One region of the Butyrivibrio sp. WCE2006 genome, then DNA from elsewhere that is predicted to be linked to it. Evidence: riboswitches for the same ligand, from Rfam matches in the RefSeq annotation. Region 1 holds a riboswitch; the other holds the start of a gene.
The links. Region 1 has a riboswitch for FMN ahead of ribD (bifunctional diaminohydroxyphosphoribosylaminopyrimidine deaminase/5-amino-6-(5-phosphoribosylamino)uracil reductase RibD). Riboswitches for the same ligand answer to the same signal wherever they lie in the genome.
Positions count from the first base shown of each region.

Region 1 (6,583 bases):
TGTCACATATAGGTCATATGTGGCAGCGTTTTTAAATAATTTTTCTAGAAATCCCGAACAAGAATACCATAGGCAATTCCTACTTTTTTTCCACGGAGCAGATATTCTTTCATATTTCGCTGAAGGGTTGTGTTTTCCGGAAGATCAGATATTGATACATTACCTATTCCGCTACTTGGAATCTTGAAAACCCATTCAATGCAATCCATAGCCTCAGGCTCATATTTTGTAATATCAAAGGCGGCCTGGAATGAGAGAATGCGTGAGCCATCAGGTAAAAGCTCCTTTAAAGCCGGTGATAAGAGCCAGGTATCTACACATACAGGATCATCTTTTCTTTTCGGATAATATTTTCCCAAAAAAGTTCTCATCTTACGGACAGAGTCATTTAGATACTTCGGATCTAAATTTGCATCGGAAGGTATATGGAGATGGATATTATGTGCATCATCAGCAGCAAACTCATATTCAAGCTCTCCTATGCGGAATAGCTTTGCACTTGCCTGCCTGGTGGTCCAAAAGGCTCTGTCAAAGCCATAGCTGTTGCAGGAGACTTTATATTCATTTACAAATCTGGAAAAGCAGCCCATGGTGGCAATGAATATATCTTCAGGTAAATTGTGCCATTCACCGTTTTCTCTGCTTTCGAGGGATTTGAGAATATGCTGTGTCAGCTCGTCTATTCCCGGAAGAGAGAAGGAGCCTGTTTTTGCATAATTCAGGATATCACTTGTCACTTCGTCCGGCATATGAATTTCATATAAAAGCTTTTCAAGATTGTTTTCACTAAAAGTATTCAGTATCATGCCATTTTTCCTAACATTCTTCTTGCCATGTATTTAGATATATCGTACTTGTAGCATAGGCCTGTGAAAATAAAGGAAAGGATATTTCCTATGATAAATAATGAAATAGCTACAATAACAGATACCGTAAAATTCTGACCGATAAAATAATAGGCTCCAAAAAAAGGATTCGACAAAATACTTATGGAGGGAACAGTGAATAAAACAAATATTATCATGGCTACAAGAAAGAATTTGTAAGCAAATGCAAAATATATAAGGGCTAAGAATATCATAATTCCTAATTGCATTACATATGCTGACTGCATTGTATAATTTTCAGCGTCTGTCATCCCTTCAACTCCTGTATGCAGCATAAATGCACGATGCGCAATTATTATAAGCAATGATAGAGCCATAAAGGGAGTTGAAACCATATAAGGGAAGACGGTCTGAAGCTTTTTCTTAAGCGGTGAAGACTGAACCAGACCTGAAATTGATAGTGTTGTTAAAAGCTGGCCCAATATTACAGGGAGCAGGAAAATGTAAAATCCTCCCAGCATAGTATTCGAGTCTGAAAAGAACTCAAAAAAGATTCCTATCGCTGCAAAAATAGCCATGAATATAAGCTGTGTTTTTACCTGAGTTCCGTATTTTATAAGCTTTAAGCATTTAATAAATGTATTCATATTCTTTAACCTCATCTTACCAAAAAGTCAGTTGCCTTTATCATAAAAGCTATTCTCATAGCAGCGCTTAGCATGAAGATAGCTTAACGCTGTAACCAGTATGCTTAGAACAACTGCTAATACAATAAAGAGTATCAGCAGAGGAGTTCCCAGCTTTATACCGGTGAATGTCAAAGCGATGGCGCATAGTATAGCTAAGATGATGAAAGGAGTTGCAATAAATGGATATAGTGTAAAATTATCAAAATATCGAACTATATTTATTGATATAGTATAAAGAGCATATGCAGTAAGTGTTATGATCACGTTCACCGGAATGTAATACAAATCAGGCTTATTTAGAATTGATGTTATAACGGTGCATATCATAACAACTGCGAATAAGTGGATAAGGCTTCGCATATGCTCACTCATGATACCTCTTAAAAAGAGCTTTTTTCCATTGTAGGAGCTTCTTAGGATTAAATGATGTGAGTCCCTGGAATAAATACCGTTAAAGATAAAATAATCCCTCATGACCTCTGAATACATTGTATGTACAACCGTAAAGGTAATTGTCATCTCCGCTAATTCTAAAGAGACCAGAGCGTGAAACAGTATAATCACCACAGGAACAGCAAATCCAAAAATAAGCTTATCCCATATGCTATGAAATAGATTGTAAGTTTTTATTGTCTGGATCATGATGCGGCCCTCTTATCAACATCGTTTTTCCCAAGGATAGAGTATTTTTTCATGACATGTACTGAAATCTGAGAAAGCGTCGGCCTCTCAACAGCGATATCTATGCCTGAAAGCTTATCGAGATCATCTGACAGGCAGATTCCTTCAAATCCAAAGGAGCTTGAGGAAATGTTCTGGATGATCCTGGAAGCGTAGCTTTCGTCTTTTTTCTCACCCTTTACAACGATATATTTTTCTTTAAGATCCTCAACAAATCCCTGCTCTACGATTTTTCCCTGTTCAACTATTATTACGTAGTCGGTGATGCTCTCCATATCAGTGATGTTATGGGTGGAGAACAGTACACTCTTTTCACCCTCGTTCTCGTTAAGATAGTCTCTGAGCATGTTGCAGAGCTTGTCTCTCATAAGAGGATCAAGAGGAGATGCAGGCTCATCCAAAAGAAGAAGATCGGTGTCTCTTGCAAGGACTCCGGCAAGCATCAGCTTAACTCTGTTACCATCAGAGAGGCTGCTGACCTTCCTGTTCTTTTCAAAAGAAGCACCGGTGTAGAGTGCAAGTTCTCTGCATAATTGTCTGTATCTGTCAATGTGAAAATTGTCAAACAGCAGTTCCTGGAGATCTTCTACCTGATTTAAAGTCCAATGCGGGAAGAAATAATTATTTGTTCCTGTATAACCGATTCTGCTTTTTACAGCAGAATCCTTCTCTCTGTCTTTATCATTGTACTGTCCGAAAAACTTTAAATTACCTTTGTAATCAAGCTTTATTCCGGCAAGGATATCAAGAAGGGTAGTTTTGCCGGCTCCGTTCTCGCCTATGAGCGCTGTGGCAAAGCCCTTGGGAATCTGCAGATTCTCAATATCCAAAGTGAAATTCTTATACTTCTTAATGATGTTTTGTCCCTCTAAAACATAGTTGCATTCCATAATTCATCCCTCCAAATGTCCTAAGGAGTATCGTTTGCGTTGATTCCTTAGGTCAGTATAATGTTTGCATGATTGATTTCACATAACATCCAGTCTCAATAGCGTCTGTAATGTGTCAACAAGCTCTTCCTGAGTCATACCTGCGAGCTTGGCTGAGTAGATTGCGCTTAATAAAGCATCCTCAACCTTGCGCCGGTGCTGCTCCATGAGCATTTGTGTGTCCTGGGCATTAACATAATATCCCTTGCCCTGAACCGCTGTAACAAGCCCCTCCTGTTCCAACTGCTCGTATGCCTTAAGAGTAGTGATAACACTAATCTTAAGGTCCTTGGCAAGTCCGCGTATGGAAGGCAGATACTCTCCCTGTTGCAGCTTACCTTCAAGTATGTCGGTCCTGAAGCTATCAGCAATCTGTTGATAAATCGGGACTCCCGACGATTGCAATATTTTCATTTTTCCTCCTGATAGCAAAACATTGTTACATATAACTGTTCATGTGTTATATATACAACTATAACACACCCGTGTCAACATCTTTTTTGTCAAATCCCCTCTGGCTCGTGTCATGGCGTGAATAAAAAATTTAGTTGACTGACGCGGTGCTGTGATGTATCATGTACACAATTGAATAGCATCTTCAGGGCAGGGTGCAAGTCCCTACCGGTGGTATAGCCCACGAGCCGTAAGGCAAGATTCGGTGTGATTCCGAAGCCGACAGTATAGTCTGGATGGAAGAAGATTAGTGTTATATTTGTATTGATTCCAATTTTTCTGAATAAAAACGGGAATCCAGGAACATTTGCTCTGAGATTGTATATCTCAGAGTTTTTTGTTTTATATAACATGTTTGCCCCGGAGTTATTTCCGGGGCTTATTTTATTCAATAGAAATTCCTTCGGATTTCCTATTGAATAAAAAGCGCTCCGCTATGGATGCGACTGGTGCGCAGATGAATTTTGCAAGCTAAAGCTTGCGCGCACCAGCGCGCAAAGAATTGCGAACGACTCTTTGTTCTGCACTGAGCTATTTGCAACTTAGTGCGAGTCATGCAAGTCCATTTGCTGGTGGAGCATGAAGTAAGGAAAAGGAGGAGAAATGGAAGACAAAAGCTTCATGGAACGAGCTCTTACACTTGCAAAAAAGGGCGCAGGATTTGTTAATCCTAATCCAATGGTAGGAGCTGTAATTGTGAAAAACGGGAAAATCATAGGTGAAGGCTACCATGAACAGTACGGCGGTCTACACGCTGAGAGAAATGCCCTTAAAAACTGCAAGGAATCGCCAAAAGGCGCCACAATATACGTTACTTTGGAGCCCTGCTGTCACTATGGAAAAACACCGCCTTGTACAGAGGCAATTATTGAAAGCGGGATATCCAGAGTAGTTATAGGAACGCTTGATGTGAACCCACTTGTAGCAGGGAAAGGCGCTAAAATCCTTGCTGATAACGGAATCAGAGTAGAAGTGGGAGTTCTTGAAAAAGAATGCAGAAGACTTAACCGCGTTTTCAACAAATATATGACTACAAAGCTTCCGTACGTGGTTATGAAGTATGCCATGACTGCGGATGGCAAGATTGCCACTACCTCAGGAGAGTCCAAATGGATAACCGGGGATGAAGCAAGAGAAAATGTACACAGGCTAAGGAAAAATCTCTCAGGAATAATGGTTGGTGTATCTACGGTTATAGCTGATGATCCAAGCCTTAACTGCAGACTTGACGAGCCTTCAAAAGATCCTGTAAGGATCATCTGTGATTCAAATCTCAGAACACCGTTTGATTCTGTTGTTGTAAAAACTGCAAATGAGGGGGAGACAATCATTGCGACTTCATCAGAGGATGATGTCAAAATCGCAGAGTATGAGAAGCGTGGATGCAGAGTTTTAAGGGTTCCTCAGGGAAAGAATGGAATAGATCTGAATTACCTTATGAAGGAAATTGGAAAAATCGGCATCGACAGTGTCTTACTTGAAGGCGGTGGAACCGTGAACTTCAGCGCACTTGAGAGCAGGATAGTCGATGAGGTTCACATCCACATGGCGCCAAAGATATTTGGAGGAAGAAGCAAATCTCCTGTTGAAGGTGTAGGCATTAGCGACATAGGAAATGCCATAAAGCTGAATCCTGTTAATAGCAGCTGGTGCGGAAATGATCTTGTTATAGAAAACGAGGTGATTTACTAGTGTTTACAGGTATTGTGGAAGAGCTTGGAAAAGTTCAGAGAATAACCAGAGGAAGTAAGGAACAGCAGATTTTTATCGGTTGCAACAAAATACTTGATGACATTCATTTGGGAGACAGTATTGCTGTCAATGGAGTTTGTCTGACGGTAGTTGATCATGGCAACGGCTATTTTGTAGCGGATGTTATGAATGAAACCTTCTCCAGATCAGGGCTTGGAGCGCTGGTTAGTGGGAGCTTTGTCAACCTTGAGAGGGCGATGCCTGCAAATGGAAGGTTCGGAGGCCATATCGTCAGCGGACATATAGATGGAACAGGAAAAATAAAGAGTATAAGGCAGGATGGAAATGCTGTCTGGTTTGAAATAAGTACAGACAAAAAGATTCTTGACGGAATAGTTGAAAAAGGCTCTGTTGCTATTGATGGAATAAGCCTTACCGTTGCAGATGTGACAAGTAACAGCTTCAAAGTGTCAATAATACCTCATACCTTAAAGGAAACGGTGTTAGGGCATAGAAAAAATGGAGACACTGTTAATCTTGAAAATGATGTAGTCGGTAAATATGTAAAGAAATTTGTTGAAGGTGCGCAAAAAAGCGGTCTGACCAAAGAATTTCTGATGGCAAACGGATATTGATTACTTGCTTTAAGGAAGGGAATATATGGAAAAAGAACTAATCGAAAAAGCGATAAAAGATTTACAAAATGGAAATGTTATCCTGGTGATGGATGACGAAGGCAGAGAAAATGAGGGAGATTTCATCTGTGCAGCAGAATATGCGACTACAGAAAACGTTAATCTAATGGCAACTGTGGGAAAGGGGCTTATATGCATGCCAATGAGTGAGGAAATATCAGTAAAGCTCGCACTTTCGCCTATGGTAAGTCATAACACTGATAATCATGAGACAGCCTTCATGACTTCAATTGATTATGTAGGAACAACCACCGGAATATCAGCTGCGGAGAGGGGACTTACAGCCAGAAGCTGCGTGCAGGATGATGTAAATCCTATGCATTTCAGAAGACCCGGACACATGTTTCCTCTTGTTGCTAAAAAGGGCGGAGTTATAGAGCGCCCCGGCCATACTGAGGCGACAGTAGATCTCATGAAACTTGCAGGACTTAAGGAATGTGGTCTTTGCTGTGAAATCATGGCAGATGACGGCACAATGATGAGAGGAGATGACCTTAGAAAGCTTGCTGAGCGCATGGGAATCACTTTTATTACTATTCCTCAGCTGGTGGAATATAGAAAGGTATACGACAAACTTGTTGAGTGTGTTGCGATTGCAAAAATGCCAACAAAATATG
Region 1 covers NZ_JNKH01000011.1:10,822-17,404, reverse strand. Annotated here, with positions in the region: gene T501_RS09240 (acyltransferase domain-containing protein) at 45-806, opposite strand; gene T501_RS09235 (hypothetical protein) at 803-1,474, opposite strand; gene T501_RS09230 (hypothetical protein) at 1,502-2,158, opposite strand; gene T501_RS09225 (ATP-binding cassette domain-containing protein) at 2,155-3,087, opposite strand; gene T501_RS09220 (GntR family transcriptional regulator) at 3,166-3,540, opposite strand; FMN riboswitch at 3,717-3,831, shown strand; gene ribD (bifunctional diaminohydroxyphosphoribosylaminopyrimidine deaminase/5-amino-6-(5-phosphoribosylamino)uracil reductase RibD) at 4,183-5,271, shown strand; gene ribE (riboflavin synthase) at 5,271-5,906, shown strand; gene T501_RS09200 (bifunctional 3,4-dihydroxy-2-butanone-4-phosphate synthase/GTP cyclohydrolase II) at 5,932-6,583, shown strand, end outside.

Region 2 (6,583 bases), on a different contig from region 1:
CATAGATGAAGTCACCAAGGATCAGGAGACTAATCAGATATACGAAATAAAGGCAGGCGATACATTAGGAACTATAGCTGAAGATTTCGGAATACCGATGAATCAGCTTATAGCGATAAATGAAACTATAGAAGATGAGAACTCAACCATAAGAATAGGAGATGAGATCATAGTTACAGTTCCTGAACCGGAACTGGCTGTTGTATATACAAAGCAGCAGTATTACGAAGAAGACTATGAGGCTGACGTTATTTACAGGGATAATGATTCCTGGTATACAACAAGGTCTGAAGTTGTTCAGGAACCCTCAGACGGTCACCGAAAAGTTGTGGCTATGGTTTCGTATGTTAATAATAGCGAAGTAGGTCGTGATATTCAAAAGGAAGAGGTGACCTATGAAGCAGTTCCCAAGATTGTAGAAAGGGGAACCATCGTTCCTCCCACATATATTAAACCTATATCTGGAGGAAGACTGTCTTCCGGATTTGGACGAAGGAATGCTCCTACAAAGGGTGCAAGTTCTTTCCACAAAGGAATTGACTGGGCAACTCCTGTAGGTACTGCTGTCATGGCATCTAATGCCGGTGTTGTAACAAGAGCCGGATGGGGACGTGGCTATGGTTATGTTGTCTACATCAGTCATTCTGATGGAAGAGAGACCAGATATGGACACTTATCCAAAATATTGGTTAAGCCCGGACAGTCCGTTTCTCAGGGACAGAAGATAGCACTTAGCGGTAACACCGGCGTAAGTACCGGCGCGCATATACATTTTGAAATACTGATAAATGGCTCTCAGGTTAATCCGCTTAATTATCTTAATTAATGGGTTCATTTTACAAATGTTTTAATTTGTGGTATAACATAAAGCGTTTATAAAATTGGGGAGAAAGTTTATCAACTAAAAGATTCACGAAGGTGTGAATATAGGAAATTATGGAAAAATATGTTATTAAAGGTGGGACACCACTTGTAGGTGAAGTTGAAATCGGTGGAGCTAAGAATGCTGCACTGGCTATTCTTGCTGCGGCTTCTATGACCGATGAGACTGTATATATAGACAATATGCCTGATGAGGCTGATACAAATGTAATGCTTCAGGCAATGGAGAGCATAGGGGTACTGATCGACAGAACAGGCCGTCATTCAGTTACAATCAATGCATCACAGGTTAGCTCATACAAAATAGAGAATGAGTTTATTAAAAAGATAAGAGCATCATATTATATGCTTGGTGCTTTTCTTGGAAAATACAAGAATGCGCAGGTCGTACTTCCAGGTGGATGTAATATCGGTCTCAGACCTATCGACCAGCATATAAAGGGATTTACTGCTCTTGGCGCGAATGTTTCAATAGAACATGGAATTATAAGTGCCCAAGCAGACAGATTAGTAGCTAACCATATTTATCTCGATATAGCCAGTGTAGGTGCTACGATCAATATTATGATGGCAGCTTCTATGGCAGAAGGGAAAACAATAATTGAGAATGCTGCCAAGGAACCACATGTGGTTGACCTTGCCAACTTCTTAAATAGTATGGGTGCTGACATTAAAGGTGCCGGTACTGACATAATACGTATTAGAGGTGTTGAGAGGCTGCACGGGACAGAGTACACGATAATTCCTGATCAGATAGAGGCAGGAACATTTATGATGGCTGCAGCTGCTACTAAGGGTGATGTCACTATCAAAAATGTAATACCCAAGCATTTGGAATCAATAAGTGCCAAGCTCACTGAGATGGGATGTCAGGTTCTCGAATCTGATGATGCAGTCAGAGTCGTAGCAACTAAGAGAATGAAGAATGTCCATGTAAAGACACTTCCATATCCGGGATATCCTACGGATATGCAGCCGCAGATTACTGTTGTACTCGGACTTGCAAGTGGTATAAGTCTTGTAACAGAATCGCTCTTTGAGAATCGCTTTAAATACGTTGATGAGCTTACCAGAATGGGAGCCAGCATCAAAGTTGAGGGAAGTACTGCAATTATTGAAGGCGTTGATCAATATACAGGTGCAGAAGTAGCAGCACCGGATTTACGTGCCGGAGCAGCCCTTGTAATAGCAGGACTTACAGCTGAGGGATTTACTACTGTGGAAGATATCAAATATATCGAGAGAGGTTATGAGGACTTTGATGTAAAACTCAGAGAACTTGGAGCTCAGATTCAAAAGATAGATTCTGACAGAGAACTTCAGAAATTCAAATTAAAGTTTGCATAACATAAATACAAACATGAATATAAACAAAAAGAATCGCTGTAGCTTACAGTGATTCTTTTTTTATCTTACAGGAAATTCCTCCGGATTTCCTATAAGATAAAAACACTCCGTGAGGATGCGCACTCGCGCGATAGGAATATGTTGCTTGAAGCAACCGCGCTCGGCGCGAGAATTTTGCAAGCAAAATTCTTATTTTAGTAGAAAAACCATTGAGTTTTTCACAAGCTTCGAGAGAACTATGTAACTCCGATAAGTATAATATTTTCGGACTTGGTGGAGTTTGTTTGAGCAGAGCACTAGTGCTACTGTCATCAAATAAATCGACTTTATTACTTGTCTAAATTGTCTTCTGCTGCGTTGTCGTCAATCGCCGTACCGCCCGGTACGACTCATTCCTCCGCCTTGCAGAAGAACAATTTATACTTCGTAAAAAGTCGAGGTATTTAATGACAGCAGCACTAGTAAGTCTTTTTCATGCTAACTTATAAATAGGTTTTAGGGAAGATCCATAATAAAAGGAATATGCCTATAAGCTACAGTTACAGTATTTTTTCTATGTATAGATCAGGATGCTGCGTAAGATCAAGATATTCATCATTGATTTTTATTGTAGGCCTGCTGAGATGAGCGCGATTTATAAATATGATTTCTCCTTCACGGCCATCGCTTAATTTCACGCGGTTTAATAAGTATGTATTAACGATATTCTGAAGAAATGTCATTATAGCATTTGTGTCATACTTCTGAAGCCCTTCATTTTCAAACATTTCAATTGCTATAAAGGGACAAAGTGAATCCCTGTATACACGGGCAGAGGTCATGGCATCGTAAACATCTGCGATGGCCACACATTTTGCGAAATAATCTATCTGAGGCCCGCGAAGATGAGCAGGATATCCTGTGCCATCGCACCGTTCATGATGCATAAGCGCGGAATTTTTCACATGGTCACTCAGATTCAGATCGGTAAGGATCATATACCCCTGAGAGGGGTGGGTCTGAACCACAGAGTACTCATCAGAAGATAAAACTGATGGTTTGGTTATTATTTCATTTGGAATTAGAAGTTTTCCTATATCATGAAGAAGACCTGCCTCTGTCAGGATCAAAATGTCCTCTTCGCTCATTTTAAGCCATTGACCTAAAATGTTACATATCATGGCTACGCTTATACAATGTACATAAGTTGCATCATCGTAACAGCGGAGATTATGAATCATGTCGAAAAGATTTGAGGAGCTGCTCCCTTTGTGCAGTAATGCATAAATTGGAGAAATGATGGAATCAATATCAAACTTCTCTTTATCGTTTATTAAGTCTTCTATACCGGATTTGAATTTGGATGCGCAATCCTCAAAGTCCTTTTTGAACTCAATGAATTCAGCAGTCTGTCTGAGACTGGCTGCATAGGATTTGCTATTATCAAAAGAATCAATCAAATCTTCTGAAGAATCTTCAACAAGCACACTTTGTATAGAATAAAAGGTCAACTTTGTGATGGCTTGATTATCCAGAACATATTCTTTTGGTAAGATCAATTGATTATTATCATGGGCATATATGTTATCAGATAAAACCATGCCCGGAACAAGTTTTTTTGTAATCAACCTTTTCATAAAGAAGGCGCCTCATTGACTGTTTTTTAGTGAACGTAAATACAAATTAATCTTAGGGTTCGCTAGTATAAAAGTCAATAAAGACGCCATTTTCATGCTATTAAAAAACAATAAATAATATATAAATTGCAGGTTTAAGCTTCTGTTCCTGTCTGAATTTTTCTGTGAGATGCCAGTTCTGAATTCTTGAGCACTGGACTGAGCTTTTTATAAACCAGAGCTGTAATTGCACTAAGTACGCCACCTTTAATAAGGTTAATGGGAGCAACAGCGAAAAGCACAAATGTAAACAGATTGTTTATAGCCGGATTAATGGCTGTTCCCATTCCAATAAGTGCATCAAGTGGCATTCCATAAAGCTTGGCAAAAGCAGGAAGAAGATAGAATGCGTTGAGAGAGCTTCCTACTATTGTGATGATCATAGTTGCTACCAGGCATGAAATAAATGCTGTCTGGCGGTTCTTTTTGAAAATATAAATGATTGAAGCGGGAAGTACATAGCTGCATCCAACAACAAAATTTGCCAACTCACCGATAAATGCTGTCTGTGTTCCGTTAAGTACAAGATTGAGAAGGATTTTTATAAATTCAATCATAACACCGGTCATGGGGCCAAAAGCAAAACCTGCGATCACTGCCGGAAGATCTGAGATATCCAGCTTGTAGAAGCTTGGTGCAAAAGGCATCGGAATTTCAAAGAGCATGAGCACTGCTGAAATTGCTGAAAAGATGCCGATGATGACAAGTTTTCTGGTACTCATTGTGCCTGAAGAGTCACCGGTTTTTTTAGATACATAGTTCTCTGCAATTCTTGCTGCTATAAACATGGCAACGATAAGCATGAGAAAAATCGCTACAAGAAGAGTGTTTTCTGCGATTGAAGCTAATAAATTGTTTTTCATGGTTTTTTCCTCCAGATTAATGTCGGGGAGGATTATGATTAGATTACGTACGCTCTATTAATAAAAAAGAATCAACATAGATGTTGATTCGGGACAAAATAAAACGACATCTTCTATCATCCAGACTATACTGTCGGTTTTGGAATCTCACCAAATCGGCCGTAAAAACGGTTCGCGGACTTCTGATGCAAGCAGATTATCAGCAAAACATTTCTGTTTCGATGTCATTAATGAATGATTAAGCTGACATACAAAATAAAAAGCTTCTCAGTTACCGCCGGTAGGGAATTACACCCTGCCCCGAAGATTATATTTTTATGTCATCATTATATAGCAGAAAGTGAACACGTCAATACCTTTTTGGCTCCCGACTTGCATTTTTTGGATGGCTGGAATATTCTGATTATATGAATACTATATTAGAAACATACTCAGCGGAGGAAACCTTCGCATTTGGAAAAAGAATTGGAGAGACTGCTGCGCCCGGATCGGTATATACACTGATCGGGGATCTTGGTGTGGGTAAAACCGTATTAACTCAGGGAGTGGCAGCAGGTCTTGGAATTGAAGGACCTGTAAACAGTCCTACCTTTACGATACTTCAGGTTTATGATGAGGGGAGGATACCATTTTATCATTTCGATGTTTACAGAATAGGCGATGTGAGTGAAATGGATGAGATAGGATATGAGGACTATTTCTACGGAAAAGGAATATGCTTCATTGAATGGGCAAATCTGATAGAGGAAATCCTTCCTGAAAAATATATGGAGATAATAATTGAAAAAGATCTGAAGAAAGGAACAGATTATCGCCGAATAACATTAAGAACGATTGAGAGATAGAAAATGAGAATACTTGCATTAGATACATCGGGCCTTGTTTGCAGTGTGGCTGTTATGGAGGATGACAAACTGTTATCGGAGTTTTCCATACAGCATAAGATTACGCATTCAGAGCTTTTACTTCCTATGATGGACGAAATTAAAAAACGTATAGCACTTGATTTAAATACAATTGATGCTATTGCGATTGCAGCGGGACCCGGATCATTTACAGGACTTAGAATAGGTTGCGCAACAGCTAAAGGACTATGCCTCGCCATGGATAAACCACTGATTGCCGTGCCAACCCTTGATGCAATGGCATATCAGTTTTATGGTAATGAACTCGTTATATGTCCAATGATGGATGCCAGAAGAATCCAGGTTTACACAGGCATATATACTTTTGTCCCTGAAAAGGAAAACGAAAAGCATAGTGAAATCTATTTTTCTATGAAAACAATAAAACCTCAGAGTGCAATGTCTGTTGAGAACATAGCAGGTGAACTTAACATGCTTGGCAAAACGGTTGTGCTTCTTGGTGATGGAGTACCGGTTTATAGGGATAAGATTGAAAAACTGTTGACAGTCAACTATATCCTTGCGCCTGCTCATATGAACAGACAGAGAGCTTCAGCGTTGGCTTCTCTGGCGGAAATATACCTTCGTGAAGGCAAAACAGTAGATGCTGACAGCTTTTCTCCTGAATATTTGAGAGCCTCCCAGGCTGAGCGTGAAGCTGCAGAGAAAAAATCTGCAATGAAATCATCCTCTGAAGATTCAACTAAGCTGGAAAAAAAGAGTAAAAGTGAATCCATTTACATAAGAGACCTTAGGGCAGAGGATATAACGTACGCTGCAGAACTGGAAAAAGCCAACCTCGGTAAAGAAGCATGGACTGAAAAACAAATACTTGAAGCAAGTACACGGGATGACACGGTTTATCTTGTTGCAGAAAAGGTGGGAAATGTAGTAGGATTATGCGGCGTGCAAAACATCCAGGGAGACGGAG
Region 2 covers NZ_JNKH01000006.1:159,846-166,428, forward strand. Annotated here, with positions in the region: gene T501_RS06350 (peptidoglycan DD-metalloendopeptidase family protein) at 1-826, shown strand, start outside; gene T501_RS06355 (UDP-N-acetylglucosamine 1-carboxyvinyltransferase) at 937-2,229, shown strand; gene T501_RS06360 (HD-GYP domain-containing protein) at 2,769-3,845, opposite strand; gene T501_RS06365 (ECF transporter S component) at 3,980-4,747, opposite strand; FMN riboswitch at 4,852-5,059, opposite strand; gene tsaE (tRNA (adenosine(37)-N6)-threonylcarbamoyltransferase complex ATPase subunit type 1 TsaE) at 5,155-5,592, shown strand; gene tsaB (tRNA (adenosine(37)-N6)-threonylcarbamoyltransferase complex dimerization subunit type 1 TsaB) at 5,596-6,583, shown strand, end outside.
Region 2: another riboswitch for FMN. It lies ahead of T501_RS06365 (ECF transporter S component); the one in region 1 lies ahead of ribD (bifunctional diaminohydroxyphosphoribosylaminopyrimidine deaminase/5-amino-6-(5-phosphoribosylamino)uracil reductase RibD).